Regions from separate parts of the Buttiauxella agrestis genome, predicted to be linked through region 3. Evidence: predicted binding sites of a transcription regulator. Region 3 holds the regulator's gene; each other region holds the start of a gene.

Region 1 (7,351 bases), 1.4 Mb from region 3:
CGAAACCGCGTATGCGGCAACGACCTACTCCAGCGGCATCACGCTTGCCGAGTTGCATCAGCAGCAACCCGAAGTCATTAACGATGCGTGGATCCGCCGCATGTTACCGATGTTGTGCAGCGCGCTGGCAACGTTACATGACGAAGGGTTTGTTCACCGCGATTTGTCGCTGCGCAGCATTCAAATTCAGGACAACGGAGCGCCGCTGTTGCTCAATGCGGGAGCGCCACGCCGGACTCATCCTGAGAGCGGTGAAGAGATAAAAACGCCGCTGAACCCTGGTTTTGCGCCGCTTGAGCAATATGCCGACGACCTCGAAAACCAGCTCGGCCCCTGGACCGATATTTATGCACTCGGTGCCATTCTGTATACCCTGATTACCGGCACCTGCCCTCCCGCCAGCGTGACGCGCACCATTCAGGACCCGTGCGTTAAGCTTGCGAAAAACCGCCCGGAAGGTTATTCCCACAGCCTGTTGCACGCCGTTGACTGCGCCCTGGCGTTGAAACCGGAAGACCGCCCGCAGTCGATTGCGGAGTTTGCCGCCCTGGCTGAAATCCCCTTGACGAATATTCATGGCCTCGCGCCGCTCAAACAGCCGGGTACCATGTTGGTCGCCGTCGAAGACGCGGAGATAACGCCGCTTTCGCCGTTTAAAAAGCGCTATAAATTACCTCTGCTGACGGGCGCGAGTTTGCTGGCCGGCATTGCCATTGGCGCCGTGATTTTTGGCGGCCATTTTTCTGCGGGTTCGCATCCTGAAACCGCGAAAGTGGAACAGACTGCCTCCCAGGACAAAGCCGAACCTGCCACGGCAAAAAGCGCAGTTCCTGCCGCCGAGGGGATGATGGCGCGAGTTTATGTGCGCATGAACGATGGCGAAACGCTGGCTGTGAACGGGAAAATACAAAAAGTGACACCGGGCGCGAACGGTTATGGCTTCCTGCAATTACCGGTGGGGAACTACACCATTACGTTAAGTGATAGCCATCAAACGCGAAACATGACGTTATCGGTCGAAAAAGCGGGAACCTGGCTGATCAATCCGCAGGGATAAGGCCCGACGGCGTGTACAGGTAAATTATCTGCTTTGTTGCAAGATGCGACTTCTCTCCTTCCACAGCCCGGAAAATCGTCTAAGGTTTTCATAGGGTTGATCGCGAAAATTTTCACGCGAACCTGACAAGGAGAAAAATAAATGACGATTCCTGTTTTGCGCCGTCCTCGCACTTTATTTATTGCGATTCAAATAGCTATCGGTTGTGCCTTCGTGAGTTTTACCCTGCCAGCAACAGCCGATGAGAGTTTACAACCCCTGCCGCAACCGCCTGATATTCTGCTTGGCCCGTTGTTTACCGATGTTCAGACGGCAAAGTTGTTCCCTGACCAAAAGACCTTTGCCGATGCGGTGCCGAAAAACGATCCGCTGATGATCCTCGCCGATTACCGGATGCAGAGAAACCAGTCGGGCTTCGATTTGCGCCACTTTGTGAATATGAATTTTGTGCTGCCCAAAGAAGGTGAAAAATATGTTCCGCCAGAAGGCCAGTCGTTGCGTGAACATATCGACAGCCTGTGGCCGGTGCTGACGCGCACCACAGATAGCGCGAGCAAATGGGATTCTTTGCTGCCGCTGCCGAAGCCGTATGTGGTTCCGGGTGGGCGTTTTCGTGAAGTCTATTATTGGGACAGCTACTTTACGATGCTGGGGCTTGCGGAAAGCGGCCACTGGGACAAAGTGCAGGATATGGTCGATAACTTCGCCCATGAGATTGACGCCTGGGGACATATTCCCAACGGCAACCGCAGCTATTATCTGAGCCGCTCGCAACCGCCGTTCTTCGCCTTTATGGTCAAACTGCTCGCCAGCCACAAGGGCGATGATACGTACACCACTTACCTGCCGCAGCTGAAAAAAGAGTACGCCTACTGGATGCAGGGCAGCGATGCACTGGAACCGGGGGCGCAGAATCTGCGAGTGGTAAAACTCAAAGATGGTTCCATTCTGAACCGTTACTGGGATGACCGCGATACACCGCGTACTGAATCGTATCTCGACGATGTGACGACGGCGAAAAACAACCCGAATCGCCCGGCGACGGAAATCTACCGTGATTTGCGTGCCGCCGCCGCGTCCGGTTGGGATTTCAGCTCGCGCTGGATGGATAACCCGGAACAACTGGGTTCGATTCGCACCACCTCGATTGTGCCGGTCGATTTGAACGCGCTGTTGTTCCAGATGGAAAAAACGCTCGCTCACGCCAGCAGCGTGGCGAAAGACAGCAATGCCGCAGCACAATATCAGCAACTGGCTGATGCTCGCCAGAAAGCCATGGAAACGCATCTGTGGAATGCGAAACAAGGCTGGTACGCGGATTACGATCTGAAAACTAACGCGGTTCGTTCGCAGCTGACTGCCGCGTCGCTGTTCCCGCTGTATGTCCATTCTGCATCGAAAGAACACGCCGATAAAATGGCAACCATTACCCGGGCGCAGTTGCTGAAAGCTGGCGGCCTTGCCACCACCAACCTGAAAACTGGCCAGCAATGGGATGCGCCAAATGGCTGGGCGCCGTTGCAATGGGTGGCAACAGAAGGTTTGCAAAACTACGGGCATCAGGATTTAGCCATGGAAGTGAGCTGGCGATTCCTGACTAACGTGCAGCACACCTACAACCGGGAGAAAAAACTGGTGGAGAAATATGATGTTTCTTCGACCGGTACGGGTGGCGGTGGCGGCGAATATCCGTTACAGGATGGCTTCGGCTGGACTAACGGGGTGACGCTAAAAATGCTCGATTTATTGTGTGGTAGCGAGAAACCTTGTGATTCAACGCCAGACAAATTGCCTTCGGCAACGCCTGGTCCGGTGACGGAGGCGACGAAGCCCGCTCCGGCAACCGCGCAGTAGTTTTCCTCCTGCCCTCACCCTGGCAATTTTGTCAGGGTGAGATCTGGAAGTTGTGGTGTTTTTCCGTTCACCCGAACGTCTGGTTATCTCTGCATCCGTTGTTAACGGTGAACGTTTAGTGAACGGAGTCTTCTCCGTATTGGCAGGAACCTTCCCTCAACGTTACGTATAAGAGATAGGTCAAAGGAGTGGGGACTCCTCCCTCCCCAATCCCCTTTCTTTTCATGGTCTTTCATTTCCTCCCTGCCAATATCTGTACTTGAAACCGCAAACAATAACGATAATAATTCGCATTCCATTATTACAAGCAATTACATTTTGGCTTCAGGGATTACACTTCATGAAACTGGTATTTACCGTAAAGCGCTCCGCTTTACTCTGCGCGCTTGCTTTGTCTGCGCCGAGTTATGTAATGGCGGAAGATACCGTCGTCGTGACCGCGGCACCTGCACCCACTTCCACTAGCGCGACGGAAGGCTACACCTCGCCGGTGAGCAAAGGTGCGACCAAAACTGACGAGCCCATCATCACCACCGCTCAGTCGGTTTCAGTGATTACACGTCAACAAATGGACGACCAGGGCGCGTTATCGGTTAACAGCGCACTGAATTACACGCCTGGCGTGTTCACCGGCTTTGCGGGTGGCGCAACACGTTATGACACCGTTGCCCTGCGCGGTTTCCACGGCGGTGATGTCAATAACATTTTCCTTGATGGCCTGCGTCTGATGAGTGACGGCGGCAGCTACAACGTGGTTCAGGTTGACCCGTGGTTCCTCGAACGCATCGATGTTATCAAAGGGCCTTCTTCCGCACTTTACGGGCAGACTATTCCTGGCGGCCTGGTGATGGAAACCTCTAAGCGCCCGCAGTTCATCGAGGAAGGCCATGTTCGCGCGATGTACGGCAATAACAGCACCAACGGCACGGCGTTTGATTACACCAATGCGATTAACGACGAATGGGCGTATCGCATTATCGGGATGACCAAAAATACCGATACCCAATATGAAAATACCCGTGATGAACGCTACGCCATCTCCCCGTCCCTGCTCTGGCAACCGGACGAAAATACTTCGCTGGTGATGCGTGCGTATCTGGAAAAAGATCCTTCAGGCGGTTTCCACGGTTCGGTTCCGGCAGACGGCAGTATTTATTCTTCGACAGGCCGCAAAATCAGCACCGGATTCTCTGACGTCGAGCCGGGTAATGACGAGTTCAAACGCCACCAGCAGATTTACAGCTATGAGTTTGCGCATAAATTCGATGAGGTGTGGGCATTCCGCTCAAACGCCAGTTACACCCATTCCAACGTCGGGCTGAAACAGGCTTATCAGATTGGCTGGGCGGATGCGCAGCATAATGAACTGATGCGTTACTACAGCGGCGAAACCTCCTCTCTTGATGCTTATGCCATTGATAACCAGCTGGAAGCAGATTTCGCCACCGGCGAGCTTGATCATAAAGTGGTGCTCGGCGGCGAGTTCCATAAATACACCAATAATCTGTCTGATGATTCCGCTTATACCACCAATATCAACCCATGGACCGGCGAGTCCGGCGGCCCTGGCGGTTTCTACTATTACGACCCGCGTGACCCGACTTACTCCACCATCAACCAGGGTTTGCTGACCAAAGCAGGCAAGCGCCAGTACGAACAGACCGGCGTTTATTTGCAGGATGATATGAAGTGGAATCAGTGGCATATGACGCTGTCTGGGCGTTACGACCATATCGTGACGAAGAGCCATATTGTGGCAGAAGCCATTGATAGCGACGTAACGGATAACCGTACCGATGACCATTTCAGTGGTCGGGCATCATTACTCTACGCCTTCACCAACGGTGTTTCGCCGTACATCAGCTACAGCCAGGCCATTACCCCGCAGGTTCTGCCGGGTGCCGATGGCAAATTGCTGAAACCTACCACTGCCGAGCAGTATGAAGCGGGGGTGAAATATCAGCCAGTGGGCACCGCGGATATGTATACCGTGGCGCTGTATGATCTGACGCAGAAGGATGTCGGCAACCGTATCGTGCAGGGTAGCTACTACGAACCTGCGGGCAAAGTTCACTCGCAAGGTGTTGAACTGGAAGCGCATTCCCAGTGGACGCAGCGTTTCTCAACCATCGCCGGGTACACTTACAATAAAGTGCGCTTCAAAGATGCGATTGACGGTAACGACGGCAACACGCCATACGTGACGCCAGACCAGATGGCCAGCCTGTGGGGTATGTTCAAGGCTGATTTGGGTATTAGCTTCGGCGCGGGCGTACGTTACATCGGCAAGCAATGGGCGGATAACGAAAACACCCTGCGCGTGCCTTCTGCCACCCTGATGGATGCGATGGTTCGTGCCGATATGGGCGCGTGGACTCCGTCGCTGAAAGGCGCTTTCGTGCAGGTGAATGCCACCAATCTGACGGGCCGTGATTACGTTGCGGGCTGTTATGGAACGGGTTACTGCTACTGGGGCGCCGAGCGTTCTGTGATTGCGACCGTGGGATATGATTTTTAATCGGTAAATCGGGTGTCGGATGACGCTGCGCTTATCCGACCTACGGCACGGTGTTGTAGGGCGGATAAGCGCAGCGTCATCCGCCATTTATTTGACCTTCTACAAATTCACACTTCTGGCAATATTCACTTCCGTCTTTGCGCCGCCCTGCTGCTCCAGCGCAATCTTCGCCAGCGGTGTATCCGCTTCATAACGCCCGGCTTTATCCAGCGTCTTCTCGTATTTATTGTATTTCCACCACGCGTAGCCGAGGAAGATCACCAGCCCACCCACGTTATAAAACACGATGGTTATGATGCTCGCCCCAGTTGGGAATGTCGAAGCGATAAACCCGACGGTGAAAATGACAATCAGCACGCTGACAATGGCAATACCTTGCATCCGCGACCCCATGCGGAAGTCACGATTCACTTCGTCGTACTTCAGGCGCAAGTTCAGGTACGCCAGCATGATAAACAGCGGTGGCAACATGGAAGCCGCAGCGGTCATGTTAATCAGCGTGTTCATCAATTCCTGCACGCTACCGGAGCCTACGGTTGGGATAAGCATCAACGGAATGACGATTAAGAACTGAATCCAGGCTGCGCGTGTTGGCACGCCATGCTGGTTCAGGCGCACGGTTTTCTCACCAAAAATACCTTTAGGGATTTCGGTAAAGAAGATTTTCACCGGTGCCGCCGTCCACATCAGCAACGAGCCAAACATCGCAGTAAAGGAAACAATCCCGACGAAGCGATTCATCACCGTGGTTGGCAAGCCGAAATGACGCGCCAGCCCCTCAAACACCTGCACCGTACCGCCGGTGTAGTGCAGATCAGCTTTATGCACAAAGACGTTAATCAGCAAGGAGGAAATGGTATACAGGCCGCCGATAAACAAGCCCGACAGGATAATGACTTTAACAAATGCCTTGCTACCGCCTTTGACGTCGTTAACGTAAACCGCTACGGATTCCGCGCCACCCGCGGCCTGGAATATCCACGCGATAATCCCTAAGAATGCCCAACTAAACTGCGGCGTAATCGCTTCAACGCTGATAGGGTCAGCCGGTTCCACTCCGCCGATAACTGCCGCTCCGGCCAGAATGATGTAAGAGAAAGTCAGCAATAACATCAATGTGGAAGTGACTGATGTCATCGGCCCAAGCAATTTCGCGCCATGGTTAGAAATCCAGGTCGAGAAAGCAAACAGGCAGATAGAAATTATGGCCGTGGTTAATGGCGTGAAAATATAGTCATAACCGAGGAACGCATAGGACGCGTAAGCAATAACTCTTGGCAATAATGCCGTGAAGAAAAACAGGTTCACAAACCAGTAAGTGTAAGCGGTGATAAATGCCCAGCGACCACCGAGTGCACTTTTTACCCATGCATAAACGCCTGCTTCTGAATTACGGTTGAGTGAGACAAATTCCGCAATAATTAAACAGAATGGAATAAAGTAAATCAGCGTTGCCACCAGGAAAACCGGGGCTGAGGCAATGCCGAGTTGGATATTATTATTAATGACGTTGTTGAAGCTAAATACCGCCGCAAACGTCATGGCTAATAATCCAAACTTGCCAATCGTGTTTCTGTTTGTTGAAGCCATGAGAACTCCACTCCACATTGTGTAGGATACTTTAATTAGTGCTTTTCGTAGGTCGGATTAGCGCAAGCGCCATCCGACATTTGTGTTACGTCCGCACCTTATTTGTTTAAGAAATACGTTTCTTCCACCGTAACTTTTAAAATCACTTTCTTGACGTCTTTACCCTGCGAGAACCGGTATGCCTGATGGTTTTCACAAATGATGACGTTGCCTGCTTTCAGTTCATGCCGCACGCCCTGCCCGCTGAAAAACTCGCGGTCACTTTCATCGCGATAAGCCATCTCAGGCGTCAGGGTGCTTTTATCCGCGACCTCAATGGATTCATGTCCGCT
Region 2 (7,351 bases), 3.3 Mb from region 3:
CTCGTAAAATGGTTCAACTCTGACAAAGGCTTCGGCTTCATCACTCCTGACGATGGCTCAAAAGACGTGTTCGTACACTTCTCTGCTATCCAGAACGATGGCTACAAGTCTCTGGACGAAGGCCAGAAAGTGTCTTTCACCATCGAAAGTGGTGCTAAAGGCCCAGCTGCTGGTAACGTAACTAGCCTGTAAGGTTAGCGTTAGCAAAGCTAAGAATTTAAAAACCCGCCTCGGCGGGTTTTTTCGTATCTGGGATTTATTTACCCAGCTTACTTACCAAATAAACGCCGCGAATTATCCTCGATCTTCCCGGAAATGCGCCTTTTCTGCATAGTGCGCGTCCAGCTGACGGACAGCCCCGCCGCCGACAGCAATCGGTGATACTGCTCATCATCAAACGGCATATGCCACGCTGTAGCAATCGCTTCTGCCACCGTCACATCACTCAGACGAGAAACCAGCTCCAGCGGTGATTCCGTCGATACATTTCCCGCCAAAACTACCCGATACAGCCAGCCGCAATAACCCGTTTCCTGCATCAAGGACGACATATCGTTAATGCCAAAATGGTAATTCAGCTTGTAGCACGGCGAACGCGGTTGCGTGACCTGAATCAGGGCGTCGCCCCAACGGAAAATATCGCCGATATAAACATCTTTTTCGGTCAGGCCTTCGGTCGATAAATTTTCACCATAGGCCGGAGCCGTAAATAGCTCTGCCTGCTCAGGGAATTCACGCGCCCAGTACGTGTAATGCTCACGTGGATAGTGGCACAACGCGCGATCTGGCCCACCGTGCACAACTTTTTCAGCCTGCTGATCGCCTTCCAGCCCAAGCTCAGTGAGTTTAAGTTCACCATCTACCTGATATTTGGCGATAGCGCTGGGTTTGCTGCCTTCGTATTCGCGGACTTTGCCAAGATAAACGTTTAGCGGATAGTGCATCTGAACCTCCCTGCAACAGACATAAAAAAAGCGAGCCATCAGGCTCGCCTCTCGTCAGCTGCAATGCAACTTATTTTTTAGCGGCAAAACGTGTTGCTGCTTCGTCCCAGTTCACAACATCCCAGAATGCTTTGATGTAGTCAGGGCGACGGTTTTGGAATTTCAGGTAGTAAGCGTGTTCCCACACGTCCAGACCCACGATTGGGAAGCCGGAAACGCCAGAAACTGCTTCGCCCATCAACGGGCTGTCCTGGTTTGCAGTAGAAACGACAGCCAGTTTGTCACCTTTCAGAACCAGCCACGCCCAGCCGGAGCCGAAGCGAGTTGCTGCTGCTTTCTCAAATTCTGCTTTGAAGTTGTCAACGCTACCGAAATCACGCTCGATGGCAGCCTTCAGATCACCTTGCAGAGTGGTGCCAGTTTTCAGGCCTTTCCAGAAGAAGCTGTGGTTAGCGTGGCCGCCCGCGTTGTTACGCAGAACGGTTTTTTTGTCAGCTGGCAGTTGATCCAGTTTAGCGATCAGCTCTTCAACTGGCAGGCTTGCGAACTCTGGCAGAGATTCCAGCGCTGCATTCGCGTTGTTTACGTACGCCTGGTGGTGTTTGCTGTGATGGATTTCCATCGTTTGCTTGTCGAAATGCGGTTCCAGTGCGTCGTATGCGTAAGGCAGGGATGGCAGGGTATAGCTCATATTCTTAACTCCTTGAAGGGGTAAAGTATCAACTGGCGCATATCTGTTAACGCCGCGTAATCAGTTGGTTCATTATAGTTAATTAAATGATATTGAAAATGATTATCAATGCCGTACTTTTTATAAGGTTATCACTTTTCATCATGATGGCGAAAATGTGAGCATTGTCAGGCGGATAAATCGTTTTTTGCCACGCTGTTCAGAAACTGGCATTACGGCAAAGGCAGTGCAGCAAAATTAGGGTGATAGTCGGCGTTTCTTTGAATCCTGGAGCATCATCATGTCGCTTAACGTCGCCCTTTTTGGTATTGGCCTTGATACTTACTGGCCGCAGTTTTCTGGTCTGGAACAACGTCTGACGGGTTACTTGCAGCAAATTGACCAGCGCCTCACGAAGCTTAATGCCACGGTGATCAACGGCGGCCTGATTGATAGCGTGGCCAAAGCCGATATTTTTGCCACGCACCTGCAAAGCCAACCGGTCGATGCCATCGTGCTTTATATCAGCACCTACGCGCTGAGTTCCACGGTTCTGCAGCTGGTACAAAAGATCAACAAGCCGGTGATTATCCTCGCCCTGCAACCCGAGCTGGGTTTGCCGTACGGGAAAATCCGCGACATGGCCGATCGTGGCGAACGCACCGGCGAATGGCTGGCCCATTGTCAGGCGTGTAGCGTGCGGCATCTTCTCGGCGGGTATGTCATTTGCGATGGACGCCGCAAAACCGATGCATGAAGCTGCCGCTGCGTTAGGTGTGGACCCGTTGTATGTCGCGCTGCCAAGTTACGTGATTATCATGGGCGGTGGTGCGGTGATTAACCTCGGTTATTGCTTCATTCGACTGGCAAACATGAAGAGTTTGTCGATAAAAGCCGACTTCTCGCTGGCAAAACCGCTGATCATCAGCAATGTGTTATTCGCCGCGCTGGCCGGTTTAATGTGGTATCTGCAATTCTTCTTCTACGCCTGGGGCCACGCCAAAATCCCGGCACAATACGACTACATGAGCTGGATGTTGCACATGAGCTTCTACGTGCTGTGTGGCGGGTTGGTTGGCTTGATCATGAAAGAGTGGAAATCAGCAGGCAGAAGGCCGGTTGGTGTATTGAGCATCGGTTGCGTGGTGATTATCATCGCTGCGAATATCGTCGGATTAGGCATGGCTGCGTAATTACGCTTCTACCGTGTACCGTTGACGCCACATCCGTGGCGTCATCCCCGTTTCTTTCGTAAACACTACCGAAAAGTAATTACTGTCCTCAAAGCCGCAACGCGTGGCGACATCTCCAATCAACAGTTCACTATGACGCAGCAAATCCTGGGCCTGGCAAATCTTTAACTGGCGTAAATACTGGCTAATCGTCATGCCGGTTTGTTGGCGGAAGAACTGGCGCAATTGGCGCTCTGCCACCTGATGCTGCTGGCAAAACTGCGACAGTTCAAAAGGCACATCGAGACTTTTTCCCAGGGCAGCCATCAGTAAATCGAGAGTTTCGTTGCTGTCAGGCCCGGCGGAGTCCTGAGATTGGTAACGGTGGCGACGCAGCAAAATACACAGTTGCAGAAACAGGCTTTCCGTCAAACATAACGACAGCGCATCGGGCTTCACGCTTTCGTGTTCCAGTTGCGCGATTAACTGCCTTGCCTGCGCCATACCGTGGCTGCTCAGTCGCCAGCGCGGATCCTTCCCTGCCACCGTGGTGTTTTGCAGCAAATCCTTCCAGTCGACGTTCAGTTTCAACCGTTCCGGGCAGTAAATAATATTATGCAGCACCAGGCCGTTCACTGATTCGTAGCTGTGGCGATCTTCGGCACGAATGTAAAACAGGTCGCCGCAGGTTATGCGATAAGGGCGGTCATTGAGAATATGCAGGCCGTTGCCGCGCCACACCAGAACCAGCTCGCAGAAATCATGGGTATGTTCGGCAAAGACGTTTTGCGGATAGCGGTCAGCCACCGCCACGGGCTGCGTGGCAGAGGCGAAAAAATCTGCTTTCTTGAGAACTAAATGACCCGCCACCGTGATGCCTCAAAAACCGAAAGAATCAGAAAGTATTGGCTTTTTTGGCTAAAAAAACGGTGACTGCCTTCGCGATTACTGAAGTTGCGTGTCGCGCCCCTGGCGAATCTCACGCGGGGACCAGGAAAACTCACGCTTAAAAAGCGTCGAAAAATGGTTACTGTCGCCAAAACCGCACTGGAAGGCGATTTCCGTCACGCTCTCCTCGCCATGGCGCAGCAAATGACGCGCTTTCATCAGGCGCAAACGGTTGAGATAACGCTGCGGCGTCATGCCGGTTTGCTGTTTAAGCTGCCGATGCAACGTGCGCAAGGAAAGAGTGAATTGCGAGGCTAACTGTTCCCAACAAATATCCTCGGCAAAATGGTCTTCCAGCCACGCCATCAGTTGATTTAAGCGGCCTTCCGAATTGCTTGCGCCTTCCATCATGCTGCCTTTACGCAGCAAGACCAGAAGCTGCATAAACAGAATTTCACGGTTGGCGACGGCGTGCGTGTCTGCCGCTTCGCCAATGTGCTCAAACTGATCAATCAGACCACGTACCTGTTGCAGCACCGGCTGGTTCACGCGCCAGTGCGACGGATAATTGCCGTCTTGTTCCTGCGGCAGCAACTTATCGAGACCGGATAAAAAGCAAAACGCATCCGGGGCGCGATACAGAATATTGGTCAGGCACAGATTTTCGGTGTGCTCGTACAAATGACGGTCGTGGTCACGGACAAAGCAGACTGAACCGCCGCTCAATGTGTATGGCTGGCCGTTAAAAACGTGCGTTCCAGTGCCATGTTCCACAATAACAATTTCATAAAAATCATGATGATGTTCAGGGAATGCAGCCTGGGGTAAGCGCGGCTCAATTGCCACGGATGAATGTCCAGATGGGAAAAAGTCAAAACCATGTAATACCGTCATCATTACCCCCAAGCTTTTTTAACATTGCCTGATAGTAGGTAACGATTCTCATCTGCACCTTAAAGTTTCGACACGAAATCAGTTAAAACTTGCTCGTTTTTTAAGAACGGGCGGGAATTATCAGGAAATGCGGAGAGCGTCACAGGGCGGCTTTATGGGTGATAAACATGAATCTGTGACATCACTCACGTTCACCTTTGCCTTTTTGCCAACGGCTGGTAGGCACTGTCAGTGTCGAGAAGGTGGACGACGGCGTTACTTTTTAGAGTGGGGGCAATTAATTTAGCAAGGACCCCCAAAATGACTCTACGCCATAGTGTTGCGGTAGACCTGGGCGCATCAAGCGGCCGTGTCATGCTGGCGCGTTTTGATAGCGACACTCGCAGTATCTGCCTGCGCGAAATTCATCGTTTCACTAACTGCTTAAAACTGGCCGAAGCTTCCACCGTCTGGGACGTCGACGCGCTGGAAGATGAAATCCGTACCGGCCTGCAAAAAGCCTGTGACGAAGGCATTTCTATCGACAGCATCGGCATCGACACCTGGGGTGTGGATTACGTGCTGATTGACCGCGAAGGCAAACGCGTCGGGCAGCCCATTTCCTACCGCGACAGCCGTACCGATGGCGTCATGGACACCGCGTTTAAGCAGTTGGGGCGTGAAGATATTTACCGCCGCACCGGCATTCAATTCCTGCCATTTAACACGCTCTATCAGTTCCGTGCACTGGTGGAACAGCAGCCGGAACTGATCGATAACGTCGAGCACGCCCTGTTGATCCCGGACTATTTCTGCTTCCGCCTGACTGGCGCACTGAACTGGGAATATACCAACGCGACCACCACGCAACTGGTGAATATCAACAGCGACAACTGGGATGAAACGCTGCTCGACTGGGCGGGCGTGCCGCATAAATGGTTCGGCACACCGACGCATCCGGGCAACGTCATCGGCCAGTGGATTTGCCGTGAAGGCAACAAAATCCCGGTGGTTTCGGTTGCCACGCATGACACCGCCAGCGCGGTGATTGGTGCTCCGCTGAAAGACAAAGATGCCGCGTATCTCTCTTCCGGCACCTGGTCGCTGATGGGTTTTGAGAGCAAAACGCCTTATGCCAATAGCGCGGCGCTGGCCGCCAACATCACCAACGAAGGTGGTGCGGAAGGGCGCTATCGGGTACTGAAAAACATTATGGGCCTGTGGCTATTGCAGCGCGTGACCCGCGAACTGGGCATCACCGATCTGTCAGATCTTATCGATCGTACCAGACAAACTCCGGCCTGCCGTTTTGTGATCAACCCGAACGACGATCGTTTTATTAATCCGGAAAGCATGAGCCGCGAAATTCAGGCAGCGTGTCGCGAAAGCAACCAGCCGGTGCCGTTCACCGACAACGAACTGGCGCGCTGCATTTTCGACAGCCTGGCGCTGCTGTATGCCAAAACGCTGTCAGAACTCGCCACCGTCCGTGGCCGCCCGTTTAGCTGCCTGCACATTGTCGGTGGCGGTAGCCAGAACGCCTTACTCAATCAGCTATGCGCCGATGCCTGCGGTATTCCGGTGTTCGCCGGGCCGATTGAAGCCTCAACGCTCGGCAATATCGGCTGCCAGTTAATGGCGCTGGACGAAATCACTGATGTCGATGACTTCCGCAAAGTTGTCGCCGCCAACTATGAACTGAAATCTTTTTCCCCCGAAACAGAAAGCGAAATTGCCCGCTATATCGCGCAGTTTCCGCTGAACATTCAAACACGAAAGGAGTTTTGCGCATGACCACATCTCTTGAAACAGCCTGGGAACTGGCGAAACAGCGCTTTGCTGCTGTCGGTGTTGATGTTGAAGCCGCACTGCAACAGCTCGACCGTTTACCGGTTTCTATGCACTGCTGGCAGGGCGATGACGTTGCCGGATTTGAAAACCCGGAAGGCGCGCTGAGCGGCGGGATTCAGGCGACGGGCAATTACCCGGGTAAAGCGCGCAATGCCGCTGAATTACGCTCGGATCTGGAACGCGCATTAAGCCTGATTCCTGGGCCAAAACGCCTGAATCTGCACGCGATTTATCTGGAGTCTGAACAGCCGGTTTCCCGCGACAAAATCAAACCAGAACATTTTAAAAACTGGGTTGAGTGGGCGAAAACCAACAAACTAGGGCTGGATTTTAACCCGTCTTGTTTCTCGCACCCGTTAAGCGCCGACGGTTTTACGCTTTCGCACGCTAATGATGAAATCCGCCAGTTCTGGATTGACCACGTTAAGGCCAGCCGCAAAGTGTCCGCGTACTTCGGCGAACAATTGGGCACGCCGTCAGTCATGAACATCTGGATCCCGGATGGCATGAAAGACATCACCGTTGACCGACTGGCCCCGCGCCAGCGTTTAGTCGCCGCCCTTGATGAAGCGATGAGCGAAAAACTCAATCCGCAACACCACATCGACGCGGTAGAAAGCAAACTGTTCGGTATCGGTGCGGAAAGCTACACCGTCGGCTCCAACGAATTCTATTTTGGTTACGCGACCAGCCGCCAGACCGCACTGTGTCTGGATGCGGGCCACTTCCATCCGACCGAAGTTATCTCCGACAAAATCTCCAGCGCCATGTTGTATGTGCCGCGCCTGCTGCTGCATGTGAGCCGTCCGGTGCGTTGGGACAGCGACCACGTGGTGCTGCTGGATGATGAAACTCAGGCGATCGCCAGCGAGATTATTCGCCACGATCTGTTCGATCGTGTGCACATCGGCCTGGATTTCTTCGACGCCTCCATTAACCGCATCGCCGCGTGG
Region 3 (7,351 bases):
GTTGAAATGGTCACGATGCCTAACCATCCTAACAAACCAGAGATGGGTAGCCGTCAGGTGCCGTTTAGCCGTGAAATCTACATCGACCGCGCTGACTTCCGTGAAGAAGCCAACAAACAGTACAAGCGTCTGGTGCTGGGCAAAGAAGTTCGTCTGCGTAATGCGTATGTGATTAAAGCCGATCGTGTTGAGAAAGATGAAGCAGGGAACATGACCGTGCTGCATTGCTCCTACGATCCGGACACATTAAGCAAAGACCCGGCGGATGGCCGTAAAGTGAAAGGTGTTATTCATTGGGTCAGTGCCGAACATGCATTGCCGGTTGAAATCCGTCTTTACGACCGTTTGTTCAGCGTGGCGAACCCAGGTGCTGCTGAAGATTTCCTGGCAACAATTAACCCAGAGTCTCTGGTCATCAAGCAAGGTTTTGTCGAGCCAAGTCTGAAAAATGCCGAAATCAGCAAAGCGTATCAGTTTGAGCGCGAAGGTTATTTCTGCCTGGATAGCCGTTATACAACGGCTGACAAACTGGTATTTAACCGTACCGTCGGGCTACGTGATACCTGGGCCAAAATGGGCGAATAAACCCTTAGGTTACATGGTCAATATGTGACAAAACGCCGCAAATCGCGGCGTTTTTTTTTCGCTTTAGAATCATCTGGTTAAACATTTCTTCACATTCGCGTTGCGAATTAATGTTATTTACACTCCTTCCTGCAAAATATTCACGGTCAATATCGGAACATTTAAAATTCTTTGTTTAATTATGTGAGCGCTCTCATATAGAGTTTTGTGTGTTAATAATTTCAATTATCAAGATAAAACTCTTGAGTCGCTATTTGTTACAAATACTCATAAATTATGTGCTCTCTGTCATAATATCGGAATGAACTCTTACAAAGTCGTTGATAATTCGCGTCGCGAAAAATAGTCTTAAGAAAGCAGTAATGCGGGCAAATATTCATAACCGCTTTAGCCGTTAGGCATTTTTACTTTTTTCGCTATATGACGTCTTTTAACGTCCAGCGATTATTTATTCGTCAAAGAGGAATTTTCTATGCGTACGTTTAGTGGCAAACGTAGTGCGCTTGCGCTTGCAATCGCAGGTGTTACGGCTCTTTCAGGATTAGTAGTCATCCCTCAGGCAACAGCAGCAGGTTTTGTTGATGATTCAACACTGACCGGTGGTGTTTATTACTGGCAGCGTGAGCGTGACCGTAAAGACGTCACAACGGGTAAATACGAAACTAACCTTGCGCACTCCACCTGGAACGCAAACCTGGACTTCCAGTCAGGTTATGCCGCTGACATGTTTGGTCTGGACATTGCGGCCTTTACTGCTATCGAAATGGCAGAAAACGCTAACAGCGGTCACCCAAATGAAATCGCATTCTCCTCTTCTAACAAAGCTTACGACGAAGATTATTCCGGCGATAAGAGCGGCATCAGCCTTTATAAAGCAGCGGCTAAATTCAAATACGGCCCGGTATGGGCGCGTGGTGGTTACATTCAGCCAACCGGTCAAACTCTGTTAGCACCACACTGGAGCTTCATGCCAGGTACTTACCAGGGCGCAGAAGCCGGTGCAAACTTTGACTATGGCGATTCTGGTGCTCTGAGCTTCTCCTACATGTGGACCAACGAGTATAAAGCTCCGTGGCACCTGGAAATGGACAAGTTCTATCAGAACGATAAGAACACCAAAGTCGATTACTTACATTCACTTGGTGCGAAATATGACTTCAAAAATAACCTGATTCTTGAGGCCGCATTTGGTCAGGCTGAAGGTTATGTTGATCAGTATTTCACCAAGGCGAGCTACAAATTTGATATCGCGGGCAGCCCGTTAACCACCAGCTACCAGTTCTACGGCACGCGTGACAAAGTTTCCGACGGCAGCGTGAACGATCTGTACGACGGAACCGCATGGTTGCAGGCATTGACTCTCGGATACAGAGTCGGCCAGGTTGATTTGCGCCTTGAAGGAACCGTGGTTAAGGCCGATGGCCAACAGGGCTACTTCTTGCAGCGTATGACGCCAACTTACGCCTCTTCCAACGGTCGTCTTGATGTGTGGTGGGATAACCGCTCTGACTTCAACGCCAACGGTGAAAAAGCGGTATTTGCAGGCGCGATGTATGACCTGAGCAACTGGAATCTTGCGGGTTGGGCAGTGGGTGCTTCTTATGTTTACGCATGGGATGCTAAACCAAGCTCCAAACCAACGACAGACGGTTACTACGATGCGGATAACCGCCTGAAAGAATCTGCGTACAGCCTTGATGCGTTGTACACCGTTCAGGATGGTCGTGCGAAAGGCACTCTGTTCAAACTGCACTTCACTCAATACGACAACCATTCCGACATCCCAAGCTGGGGCGGTGGTTACGGCAACATCTTCCAGGATGAGCGTGACGTGAAATTTATTGTTATCGCACCATTCACCATCTTCTGATGTGATTCCGGGCGCTAAACACGCCCGGTTTTCTTAAGGATATCAAACATGAAAAAGCTAGTTCTGATTACGGTGATGGCGTTAGGTTTGAGTGCGTGTGCGCAGCAACAACCTAAAACGGCTCCGGAAGATACTAAATTGAAACAAGCGTATAGCGCTTGTATTAACACCGCAGAAGGCAACCCGGATAAAATCCAGGCCTGCCAGAGTGTGTTAAATGTTTTAGGTCAGGAAAAAGAGCATCAGGATTTCGCGAAGAAAGAAACGGTGCGTACCCTGGATTACCAGAACTGCATTCAGGCGACCCGCACGGGTAATGACCAGGCGGTAAAAGCCAAATGCGACAAAATCTGGCAAGAGATTCGCGCTAACAACAAATAATGGCTGCGCGTAAGCAATAAAAAAACCGGTGAGCTTCCTCACCGGTTTTTTTATGCCTGGCTTCTGAATCAGAAGGCAGAATATACGGATTACCTTTCGCTGATTTCGTGTGCGTTTTCATCAGTACGGCAATCACCTTCAGCGCAGTGACCGTAAAGGTACAGGCTGTGGTTAGTCAGACGAATGCCATGACGTGATGCGATTTCGCGCTGGCGGGCTTCGATTGAATCATCACTGAATTCAATAACCTTGCCGCAATCCAGACAGATCAGATGGTCATGGTGATGCTGCTGCGTCAGTTCGAACACGGATTTGCCGCCTTCGAAATTATGACGAGTCACAATGCCTGCATCATCAAACTGGTTTAGTACACGATAAACGGTGGCGAGACCAATCTCTTCGCCCATATCAATCAGACGTTTATAGAGGTCTTCCGCACTGACGTGGTGGTTCACCGGCCCTTGCAACACTTCAAGGATTTTTAATCGCGGAAGCGTGACTTTCAAGCCGGCCTTCTTTAATGCGGTATTATTGTCAGTCATGCGGAAATTGTCCTGTTGCTTAACGATTCGCTCGGACTCAGGGTGAGCGTTAAGATGAATGCGTCTCATTATAGAACTGCCACTTCTAAATGGGAACCGCAAGTATTATGCATAATCAAGCTAAAAAATGGCGGCTGAGTCGCGATTTGTTTGCCTTGCTAGCTTTTTGATCAGGAGTTCATTGTACAGGGACAAACTGAAAAGTTAAAAATTTGTAGCGATTATTTTAATCGATAATATCTATCAATGTGACGCAACCCAATAGTTGCGTCACATCTGGCATCAGGCGTTGATGATATCAGCCAGGTTCAGCTCGTCAGAAACTTGTTTGACCCATTTCTGAACGCGTTCAGCCGTCAGTTCTGGTTGACGATCTTCGTCGATAGCCAGACCGACAAAATGATCGTCGTCAGCCAGACCTTTAGAGGCTTCGAAATGGTAGCCCGCAGTTGGCCAGTGGCCGACGATAGCTGCACCGCGTGGCTCAATGATGTCGCGGATAGTGCCTAACGCGTCACAGAAGTATTCCGCGTAATCTTCCTGGTCGCCACAGCCGAACAGAGCAACCAGTTTGCCATTGAAATCAACTTCTTCCAGCGTCGGGAAGAAATCATCCCAGTCGCATTGTGCTTCACCGTAATACCACGTTGGGATGCCGAGAAGCAGAATATCGAAGCCTTCCAGGTCTTCTTTGCTGCTCTTAGCAATGTCATGCACCTCAGCAACTTCTTTACCGAGCTGTTTTTGAATCATTTTCGCGATATTTTCGGTGTTACCAGTGTCGCTGCCGAAAAAAATGCCTACGATTGCCATGAGTAAAATAACCTCTTGATACTTAATGGTATGGTGGCTGCTATTTGGCCACAGATAGGGCAATCATAGCAGAACACTTCGTGGTGCGGAAACTGCTATCGCCCCGGTGTGCACAGACTGCAACATTGCATACCAGGACATAGCACTAAAACTAACTGAGATGCTGCTTCAGTTGCGCGAGTAGTATCTCTTCAATCAGCTCGCTACGGCTGATATTGCGCGCTTCAGCCAGTTGGTTGAGAGCATCTACCGCGTCATTATTGAGCTTTAGCTCCACTCGCTTCAGGCCGCGTACCTTATCGCGCTTGAGTTGATTGCGTTTGTTGATACGCAATTGCTCATCACGCGTTAGCGGATTTGTTTTTGGTCGCCCCGGGCGACGCTCGTCCGCGAACAGATCTAATGTAGTACGGTCCGTTTGTTCTTTTGCCATGATTAGACTACTGACAGGGAATTCAGGTGGCACTGAGCGGGGTGCTCTGGCGCAATTTAGCGCGCAATCATACATCAGCATGGCTTGCGCGCCAACGCGTTAGCCGCAACTTGCGGCCAGTCGGTTTGTTTTTAATCAGTTTGCTGCGGATTCACCGATAAAACGATGAATTGCGCGCAAAACAGCATCAGGTTTTTCGGCGTGAACCCAGTGGCCAGCACCGGCAACCACATGCGCACGGGCCTGTGGGAACTGCGAAAGCAGCTGTTCGCGGTGAGATTCGTCAACATAAGGAGATGCTCCCCCGCGAATAAACAGCGCCGGTTCGTTCCAGGCAGGGATGTTTTTCCATCCGACAATATTCTCATATTGCTCCCACAGCACCGGCACGTTGAATTTCCATTCGCCGTCAGAAAAGGATTTCAGCAAAAACTGAATCACGCCTTCTTCATTAAGATGCTCGCGCATAATCACGGCGGCTTGCTGGCGAGTTTTCACGTTTGCGCGGCTCACTGCATTGATCGCTTCGAAAATCTCATCGTGGCGGCGCACTTGATAATCCACCGGGGCGATATCAATCAGCACCAATTTATCGATACGTTCTGGGGCGACGGCGGTTAACGCCATTGCCACTTTCCCGCCCATGGAATGGCCGATAATAATGGCTTTCTTAATGCCATATTCATCAAGCGTTTCGACAACATCCTGCGCCATCGCAGAGTAGTTCATTTCTTCGCTACGCGGCGATAACCCATGATTGCGGAGATCAATTTGCAGCAACGGATGATCCTGCCCCAGTGAGCGGGCCAGTACGCCGAGGTTATCAAGGCTACCAAAAAGACCGTGAATAAGGACGATGGGGGAATTACTAGTCAATTGTTGCGCAGTTTGCAGGCGAGCATTCAATTTCATGGCAAAGTTCTTTTTTTTTACTTCGTGAGGTTAGGGTATCATAACGGCATTCTGCCACAGTCGGCTTTCCACTGCGGTGCCGCAAATTTCCAGTTTAGTCTGACTTTGTGGCGTGACAAAAGTTTGGCTCTACCCGAGGTTGGGATTTGTCCTTATAATCCCAACAACTTGTATTCAGAAAAGATATCGCACTGGATTAAGATGAAAACAATTGAAGTTGATGACGAGCTCTATCGCTATATTGCCAGCCACACGCAGCACATTGGTGAAAGCGCGTCCGATATTTTACGGCGCATGCTGAAATTTACCGCCGGTCAAACTCCTGCTACACCTGCAACGACCGGCCAGACGGCGGCAACTGCCGCACCTGCCCCGGAAGCCAAACCCGTAAACAAAGCACGCGATCGTGTTCGTGCGGTGCGTGAATTGCTGCTGTCCGATGAATATGCGGAGCAAAAGAAAGCCGTTAACCGTTTCATGATGGTGCTTTCGACTTTGTATACCTTAGATGCTCATGCTTTTGGTGAAGCGACCGAGTCGCTGCACGGTCGCACCCGTGTCTACTTTGCAGGTAACGAGCAAACGCTGCTGCAAAATGGCAACCAGACCAAACCTAAGCATGTTCCTGGTACGCCATACTGGGTTATCACCAATACCAATACAGGCCGTAAATGCAGCATGATCGAACACATCATGCAATCAATGCAATTCCCGGCGGAATTGATTGAAAAGGTTTGCGGCACAATTTAACACCTCGCGTCAGAAGGAAAGGCCAATGGCTAACCACCCTCGTGCAGGACAACCGGCACAACAGAGCGATTTGATTAACGTAGCCCAACTGACGGCCCAGTATTACGTGCTGAAGCCTGAAGTGGGGAATAGCGAACACGCGGTGAAGTTCGGAACGTCCGGCCACCGTGGTAGTGCGGCACGTCATAGTTTCAATGAACCTCACATTCTGGCGATTGCTCAGGCAATTGCTGAAGATCGTGCAAAAAATGGCATTACCGGGCCGTGCTACGTTGGCAAAGATACCCACGCGTTATCTGAACCTGCGTTTATCTCCGTGCTCGAAGTGTTGGCTGCAAATGGTGTGGATGTCATTGTGCAGCAGGCAAACGGCTACACGCCAACGCCTGCCATCTCGCATGCAATTCTGACGCATAACAAAAACGGTGGCGCGCAGGCCGATGGCATCGTCATCACGCCTTCGCATAACCCGCCGGATGATGGTGGTATCAAATACAATCCGCCAAATGGTGGGCCAGCTGATACCAACGTCACTAAAGTCGTTGAAGATCGCGCCAACGCATTGTTGGCAGCGGGTCTGAAAGATGTAAAACGCATCTCTCTGGATAAAGCCTGGGCAAGCGGTCACGTACAAGAACAAGATCTGGTGCAGCCGTTTATTGAAGGGCTGGTGGATATCGTTGATATGGCCGCCATCCAGAAATCGGGTCTGAAATTGGGTGTTGATCCGCTCGGCGGTTCCGGTATCGAATACTGGCAGCGCATCGCGAAACACTACAATCTGGATCTGACGATTGTTAACGATCATGTCGATCAAACCTTCCGCTTTATGCATCTGGATAAAGATGGCGCTATCCGCATGGATTGCTCTTCCGAATGCGCAATGGCGGGTTTGCTGGCACTGCGTGACAAATTCGATCTGGCATTTGCTAACGACCCGGATTACGACCGCCACGGTATCGTCACGCCTGCTGGCCTGATGAACCCGAACCACTATCTTGCAGTTGCGATTAACTACCTGTTCCAGCATCGCCCACAATGGGGCAAAGATGTTGCGGTCGGTAA
Region 4 (7,351 bases), 160 kb from region 3:
CCGTGATGTAGCCGTCTTCGGCAATCGAAATCAGATCGCCCGAGCAGTAGAAACCGTTGGCATCAAAGGCGCTGGCGTTGTGCTCCGGGCTGCGGTAATAGCCACGGAAGGTGTACGGCCCGCGCGTCATCAGGCGGCCCACTTTGCCGTGCGGCAATGCATTCCCGTTTTCATCTGCCACCCAAACTTCGTCGTCCGGGCACATCGGTACACCCTGGGTTTTGAAGATGTGCTCATTGTCGTCATCCAGGCGCGTGTAGTTCACCAGCCCTTCCGCCATGCCGAAAACTTGCTGTAGCCGGCAGCCGATTTCAGCAGGAATACGAGCGGCCAGCGCTTCGCTTAAACGTGCGCCGCCCACTTGCAACAGTTCTAATGATTCGAGGGATTTATTGCTGCCCCACTCGCCAATCGCTTGCAGCCACAGACTGACAGCAGGCGGTACCAGCGCGGTGACGTTTATCTGGTGGCGTTCAATCAGCGGGAAGCAGAGCGTCGCGCTCGGGTCGTTTGCCAGCACCACGCGCCCGCCGCCGTAAAAGACGCCCAGCGAACCCGGCGAACTCAGCGCGTAGTTATGCGCCGCGGGAATCGCGCACAGGAAGCGGGTATGGGCATCAAAACGGCAGATTTCTACGCTGCGGCGAATGCTGTAGTAGTAATCGTTGTGCGTGCGTGGAATCAGTTTTGGCGTGCCGGTGCTGCCGCCGGAAAGCTGGAAGAAAGCCACTTCGTCAGCCGCCGATGGGGTGGCGACAAAGTTCTCTTCCGGCTCGCCGATCAATGCGCTCAGCGAACGTTCGCGATCGTTTTCATTGAGCAATACCGCCATACGCAGCGAGGGATTTTGTTGGCACAGCGCATCAAGGAAATCATCGTGGGCGAACAAATTGTGTTTGCGATCGGCGATCACCACCGCCGGTTCGATTTGGCGGGCATACGCTTCCATTTCAGTGCGCTGATGGCTGAACAACGCGTTCACCGGAGCCACGCCAATTTTCAGCAACGCAAACAGCGTGATGTACAACTCAGCCACGTTGCCCAACTGCACCAGCGCGGTTTCGCCATTGCTCAGGCCGCGTCGTTTTAGCGCACACGCCAGGCGAGTGGCGGCCAGTTCCAGCTCGCGGTAGCTGTAATGGCGCTCACCTTCAATTAACGCAATCGCGTCATTTTTGGCCTGGCGGGTGAGAATATCGGTCAGCGGCAAATCCGCCCAGTAGCCTTTTTCGCGGTAGTGGGCGGCCAGGTCATCCGGCCAGCGGGTAAATTCGATAGCCATTTATTTAATTCCAAAAACGTTGAGCATGGTGGAAAGTTTGACGCCGGTTTCACGCCATTCAGATTCGGGCGATGACGCCGGAACGATGCCTGCGCCCGCGAACAATCGCACTTGCTTGCCGCCGACGCGCGCGCAGCGAATCGTCACCACCCACTCGCCATTCCCCTCGGCGTCGCACCAGCCGACAATCCCGCCAAACAGTTCACGGTCAAACGGCTCAAGTTCGGCAATAAGTTTTTGTGCAGCTTCATGCGGGAAGCCACTTAACGCGGGCGTCGGGTGCAACAGGCAAGCCAGAGAAAGTGCGTTGTCCTGGCTGTCTTTAATTTGGCCGTAAATCGGCGTGGCGAGGTGCCATAAGGTCGGCGTGGTGATTAATTCCGGGGTGTCGGAAAGCGTTAAATACTGGCTACGCGGCAGCAAAACATCATGCATCGCCTGCGTCACCAGACCATGTTCGTGGCGGTCTTTGGTGGAACGCAGTAACTGCGCGCCAATTTCGCTGTCGCGCTGGATATTATCTTTATCACGACGCGCCGAACCGGCGAGCGGCAAGGAGCTGAAATTCTTGCCTGATTTGCGTAACAGCAATTCCGGGCTGGCGCCCACCAGCGAGCTGCTATCCGGCAACGGCACGTGGAAGTTATAGCTGGTCGGGTTCTGGCTTATCAGGCGATTAAGCAGCGCGTCGAGGTCAACAACCGCATCGGTTTCAATATCAATCAGGCGCGAGAGCACCACTTTGTCGATATCCGGCTGGGCGGTAGCGGTGGCGGCATGGGCCACCATTTCCATAAATTTTTCTTGTTCAGGAATCGCCTGGCGCGAGGCAATATTCAGCGACTGGCCGCCGCGTTTTTGACAAGCCGCATCCTGATGCTGTGCGCGTGAAAACGGCTGCCAGCTTTCGGGGATGAATAATGCAGAAGGCTGGCGCGGGTCGAATGGGATAGCCCCTACGACAACAGGCTTTTCGATGCCGTGCTTTCGGGCGCTGTCGAACGCTTCGCGCAACTGAGTTTGCAGATGACCATGGGAATGTGCGCCGTCTAGCGCCGGGGTATCCAGACGGGTAAAGCAGCCGCTTGTGGAAAAACTGCGGTAAGGCGACATAAAGAAAAAGCTGTCTGCGCAATGCTTCACCGCTTGCCCTGGCGTGGATGTAAGCGGCTTTTCTTGTGGCGGCTTCGCCATTGACGTTTCCATGCATCCTCCGTAAAAACATGACAAAAGATAGTAATAATGATTATCATTTGCTTTTCGGTGTCGTAACCTAAAGAGAAAAGGACATGCTGTCAACAAAGGCTAAATTTTTTTTAACAATTCCCGCACTCGTATTATTGAGTTTGAGTCACCTCGCCCATTCCGCCGACTGGCCAAGAACCATTACCGACAGCCACGGCTCGCACACGTTTGAACAAGCGCCAGTGCGCATTGTTTCTACCAGCGTGACGTTAACCGGCTCGCTGCTGGCGATTGACGCGCCTGTGGTCGCAAGCGGTGCAACCACGCCAGGAAATCGCATGGCGGATTCACAAGGTTTCCTGCGCCAGTGGGGCGATGTCGCAAAAGCACGCCACGTTCAGCGTTTGTACATTGGCGAAGCGAGCGCCGAAGCGGTGGCCGCACAAATGCCGGATCTGATTTTAATTAGCGCCACCGGCGGTGATTCTGCCCTCGCCCTTTACGATCAGCTCTCTGCCATTGCGCCAACGCTGGTCATCAATTACGACGATAAAAGCTGGCAGCAGTTGCTCACGCAGTTGGGCGAAATCACCGGGCATGAAAAGCAAGCTGCCGCAAGAATTGCCAGTTTTGACAAGCAATTGAGCGAGTCCAAAATGCATATGACACTGCCACCGCAGCCCGTCACAGCGCTCGTTTACACCCCAGCCTCACGCTCGGCAAACCTCTGGACGCAAGAATCTGCGCAAGGGAAATTGCTCCAGCAGCTTGGCTTCACGTTATCCACTTTGCCGGTGGCGGTTCATGCCAGCCAGAGCATGGGGAAACGTCACGATATCGTGCAATTGGGTGGCGAAAATCTGGCTGCCGGTTTGAACGGTGAAAGCCTGTTCCTGTTCGCCAGCGATGAGAAAGACGCCACCGCGTTGGAAACTAACCCGCTGCTTTCGCATATTCCTGCCGTGCAGAATAAGCGTGTGTACGCGCTGGGCACCGAAACTTTCCGTCTGGATTATTACAGCGCCACGCAGATTCTTGAACGCATGAGCCAGTTGTTTGCCAGTAAGTAGCTATTTGACGGTTGCCGCTTCGGTTTGCTCCGGGGCGGCTTGCAAATAACCGCGCAATTGCACCAACACAATCGCCAATACCACGCCGCACAACGTTAACGCTAAACCGCCGTAACTCGCTGCTGCGACTGGCGTTAATGCCACCGTCATTCCGCCCAAAATTGCGGCCCCTATCGCATCGCCCGTCACATTCTGCGCCGTCCATAAACCGTTGATGCGCCCTAACATCCCGTCCGGCGTCAGCGTCTGAATTAAGGTGTATTGCAGTAATGAGCTGATAGCACTGAGATAGCCAAACAGCGCCAGGCACGCCAGCCCAAGTCCCCAAACCGGCATCAGGCTAAAGATGCCAATGGAGATAAACGACACGATTCCCGTCCCCAGCATAATCATGCCTGGGCGAACGTGATGCGCGATACGACCGCTGGTCAACGCGCCAATAGCAGCCCCGAGCGGAACGGCGGCGTACATCAGGCCGATTTGCGCCGCGCTCATATTCCAGTGCCCGGCGAGTGCCGGATACAACACGCGCACCGCGCTCGCCATCGTCAGTAGCGCACCGACTAACGCAATGCCGCCAATAACCGGATGGCCGACCAGGAAACGCAGCCCGTTCCACAACGAGAGCAGCGGGTTTTCACGCGCCTGCGGCGGCGGTGCCAGTTTCGGCAAACTCAGCAGCGGCAATAACGTGATAAACGTGCCGACGGAAGCCAGCGCGTAGTTCCATACCACACCGCCCGATGCCAGCAGCAGCCCGCCAATCATGGGTGAAATCACTGAACCCAGGCGCACGGTGAGCATGGTTATAGCGCTCGCCTGCATTAAATTTTCACGCCCAACCAGCGCGGGAGTCGCCGCCAGAAGTGCCGTCACGCCCAGTGCGCCAAAGAATCCATCCCACACGCCAAGCAAGTAAATCGCCGCCAGCGAAGGTTCCGGCAACGCGGCGTTAATCGTCAGGCCAATAAAACCGACGCCACACGTGGAGCGGGCGAGCAAAATCAGACGGCGGCGTTCATGACGGTCAGCCAGCACCCCGCCCATCATCAGGCCGATAAACATCGCACTACCGGTTAGCGTCACCGCGAGGCCGACTTGCAGCGAGGAGCCGGTCAGCGTCTGGATTTGTACCGGAACGGCAACGCCGAGTAACCCCAGCGAGACAATGGAAATAAAGCGAGCAAGGAAGACGGCGCGAAAAGCGGGATGAGTCTTGAGCAAACTGAGATTTAGCAGCAAAGAATTGCGGTTCATTACAGGGCCTTAAAGCGAATTTTTCTTTCCGGGTGCGAGGCGGCTCATGCTAACATAAACAAATAAGAGTGATAATGATAATAACTATCATTAATTTTCATGAAAGGGATTTATGTTATTTCCACGGCCATCAACACGCGTTGTGACGCTGCTGATTCTGTTTTTGCTGTTGCTCTTAATGGCGGTAATGAGTCTGCTTATTGGGGCAAAATCTCTGCCTGTTGAGGTCGTTATCGATGCGTTCAGCGGTCAATGCCGAAGTGCTGATTGCACTATCGTGCTCGACGCTCGCCTTCCGCGCACGCTGGCAGGCATTCTCGCCGGTGGCGCACTCGGCCTTGCCGGGGCGCTGATGCAAACTCTGACACGTAATCCCCTCGCCGACCCCGGCCTGCTTGGCGTCAATGCCGGGGCCAGTTTTGCCATTGTATTAGGCGCGGCGGTCTGGAGTTTTTCCTCACCGATTGCCCTGCTCGGCATGGCCTTTGCTGGTGCGCTGTGCGCAGCCCTGGTGGTGGCATTTACCGGAAGCCAGGGAGGCGGGCAACTCAGCCCGGTGCGCTTAACGCTGGCGGGCGTTGCGCTTGCCGCCGTGCTGGAAGGCCTGAGCAATGGCATCGCGCTGCTTAACCCGGTGGTTTATGACCAGTTACGTTTCTGGCAAGCCGGAACACTGGATATTCGCACCCTCGAAACGCTGAAAATCATCGTGTTGCCGGTGCTGGCAGGCTGCGCCATTGCCCTGTTTATAAGCCGTTCACTCAACAGCCTGAGCATGGGAACCGACACCGCCACCGCGCTGGGCAGCAAAGTTGTACGCACTCAATTGCTCGGTTTAATCGCCATCACGTTATTGTGCGGCAGCGCGACGGCAGCCGTTGGCCCGATTGCGTTTATCGGCCTGATGATGCCGCATCTTTCGCGCTGGCTGGTGGGCGCCGATCACCGCTGGTCGCTCCCCGTCACCCTGATTGCCACGCCTGCGCTGTTGCTGTTCGCCGATATTGTTGGCCGCCTGCTGGTGCCGGGCGAACTGCGCGTGTCGGTGGTTAGCGCGTTTATTGGCGCGCCGATGCTGATTTATTTGGTGCGCCGCCAGCGCAAAGGAGCGAATGCATGACCCGTCTCTCTCCTCGCTTACTGTTCGTCAGCCTGGCGCTATTGCTGTTCAGTTGCGCGTTAGGCATGTGGAGCCTGGGAAGCGGCGTTTTACCGCTTTCAGTAGGCCAGGTGATTGACGCTCTGGCCGGTTCCGCACCGCGTAATGTCTCACTGGTCGTTGTCGAATGGCGCTTGCCCCGCGTGGTGATGGCGCTACTCATTGGCGCGGCATTAGGCGTGAGCGGTGCTATTTTCCAGTCGCTGATGCGCAACCCGCTCGGCAGCCCGGATGTGATGGGCTTTAACACCGGTGCCTGGAGTGGCGTGCTGGTGGCCATGGTGCTATTCGGCCAACATCAAACCGCCATTGCCACCTCGGCGATGGTCGGCGGCGTTGTTACCGCTCTGGTGGTCTGGCTGCTCGCGTGGCGTAACGGCATCGAAACTTTCCGCCTGATCATTATTGGTATTGGCGTGCGGGCGATGCTGGTCGCGTTTAATACCTGGTTACTGCTGCACGCCTCGCTTGAAACGGCCATCTCCGCCGGGCTGTGGAATGCCGGTTCGCTCAATGGTTTAACCTGGGGGAAAATCTTCCCGGCCGCACCATTAATGCTGTTGGCGTTGGTCGTTGGTGGATTGTTGGTCCGGCGGATGCGCCTGTTGGAAATGGGCGATGACAGCGCCTGCGCGCTTGGCGTTTCGGTTGAGCGCTCGCGTCTGATGCTGATGTTAACCGGTGTGATTCTGACCGCCGCCGCCACCGCACTTGCCGGGCCGATTTCGTTTGTCGCCCTGGTCGCCCCACACATTGCGCGTCGCCTGAGTGGCACTTCGCGTTGGGGTTTACTGCAATCAGCGCTCTGTGGTTCGGCGTTATTACTGGCGGCCGATTTGTGCGCTCAACATCTTTTCATGCCGTATCAGTTGCCGGTCGGCGTGGTCACGGTAAGCCTCGGCGGTATCTATTTAATTGCGTTGTTGATTCAGGAGTCCCGTAAAAAATGAGCCAGATTTCCGCTCCACCGCGCCTGCATGGCGAACAGCTCACATTGGGATATGGCAATCATGTGGTCGCCGACGGCCTGACCGTTGCCATTCCTGACGGGAAATTCACCGCCATTATCGGCCCCAACGGCTGCGGGAAATCCACGCTGCTGCGCACCCTTAGCCGCCTGATGAAACCGATGCACGGCCAGGTGTGGCTCGATGGCAATGAAATCCACCGTTTTGCGACCAAAGAAGTGGCGCGTCGCGTGGGTTTGCTGGCGCAAAACTCCAGCGCACCGGGCGATATCAGCGTCGCGGAACTGGTGGCGCGTGGGCGATATCCACATCAGCCGATGTTTTCCCGCTGGCGAGAAGAAGACAAACTGGCGGTGGAACGGGCGTTAAAAGCGACGAATATTGAGGATTTGGCTGACCAACCCGTTGATACGCTTTCCGGCGGACAGCG

Evidence for each region. Region 3 encodes Fur, which represses iron uptake genes when iron is present. Its sites were predicted from a motif close to ATAATAATGAGAACNACTATCAA; they were not measured.
Region 1: the regulator Fur is predicted to act here: its motif matches at 3,183-3,205, upstream of DY231_RS10510 (TonB-dependent siderophore receptor).
Region 2: the regulator Fur is predicted to act here: its motif matches at 1,722-1,744, upstream of sodA (superoxide dismutase [Mn]).
Region 4: the regulator Fur is predicted to act here: its motif matches at 4,863-4,885, upstream of fepD (Fe(3+)-siderophore ABC transporter permease).

The regions. Positions count from the first base shown of each region.
Region 1 covers NZ_UIGI01000001.1:2,167,814-2,175,164, reverse strand. The annotation lists gene DY231_RS10520 (serine/threonine protein kinase) at 1-1,057, shown strand, start outside; gene DY231_RS10515 (alpha,alpha-trehalase) at 1,199-2,911, shown strand; gene DY231_RS10510 (TonB-dependent siderophore receptor) at 3,252-5,429, shown strand; gene DY231_RS10505 (amino acid permease) at 5,529-7,019, opposite strand; gene DY231_RS10500 (beta-galactosidase subunit beta) at 7,118-7,351, opposite strand, start outside.
Region 2 covers NZ_UIGI01000001.1:233,368-240,718, forward strand. The annotation lists gene cspE (transcription antiterminator/RNA stability regulator CspE) at 1-192, shown strand, start outside; gene yiiM (6-hydroxyaminopurine reductase) at 270-944, opposite strand; gene sodA (superoxide dismutase [Mn]) at 1,015-1,635, opposite strand; partial or broken gene DY231_RS01090 (arabinose isomerase) at 1,916-2,323, shown strand; partial or broken gene DY231_RS01095 (L-rhamnose/proton symporter RhaT) at 2,307-2,807, shown strand; gene rhaR (HTH-type transcriptional activator RhaR) at 2,808-3,656, opposite strand; gene rhaS (HTH-type transcriptional activator RhaS) at 3,732-4,568, opposite strand; gene rhaB (rhamnulokinase) at 4,869-6,341, shown strand; gene DY231_RS01115 (L-rhamnose isomerase) at 6,338-7,351, shown strand, end outside.
Region 3 covers NZ_UIGI01000001.1:3,529,083-3,536,433, reverse strand. The annotation lists gene glnS (glutamine--tRNA ligase) at 1-585, shown strand, start outside; gene chiP (chitoporin ChiP) at 1,058-2,455, shown strand; gene chiQ (ChiQ/YbfN family lipoprotein) at 2,504-2,836, shown strand; gene fur (ferric iron uptake transcriptional regulator) at 2,926-3,378, opposite strand; gene fldA (flavodoxin FldA) at 3,661-4,191, opposite strand; gene ybfE (LexA regulated protein) at 4,343-4,624, opposite strand; gene ybfF (esterase) at 4,760-5,536, opposite strand; gene seqA (replication initiation negative regulator SeqA) at 5,738-6,286, shown strand; gene pgm (phosphoglucomutase (alpha-D-glucose-1,6-bisphosphate-dependent)) at 6,312-7,351, shown strand, end outside.
Region 4 covers NZ_UIGI01000001.1:3,690,822-3,698,172, forward strand. The annotation lists gene DY231_RS17515 ((2,3-dihydroxybenzoyl)adenylate synthase) at 1-1,282, opposite strand, end outside; gene entC (isochorismate synthase EntC) at 1,283-2,488, opposite strand; gene fepB (Fe2+-enterobactin ABC transporter substrate-binding protein) at 2,572-3,537, shown strand; gene entS (enterobactin transporter EntS) at 3,538-4,794, opposite strand; gene fepD (Fe(3+)-siderophore ABC transporter permease) at 4,907-5,914, shown strand; gene fepG (iron-enterobactin ABC transporter permease) at 5,911-6,903, shown strand; gene fepC (iron-enterobactin ABC transporter ATP-binding protein) at 6,900-7,351, shown strand, end outside.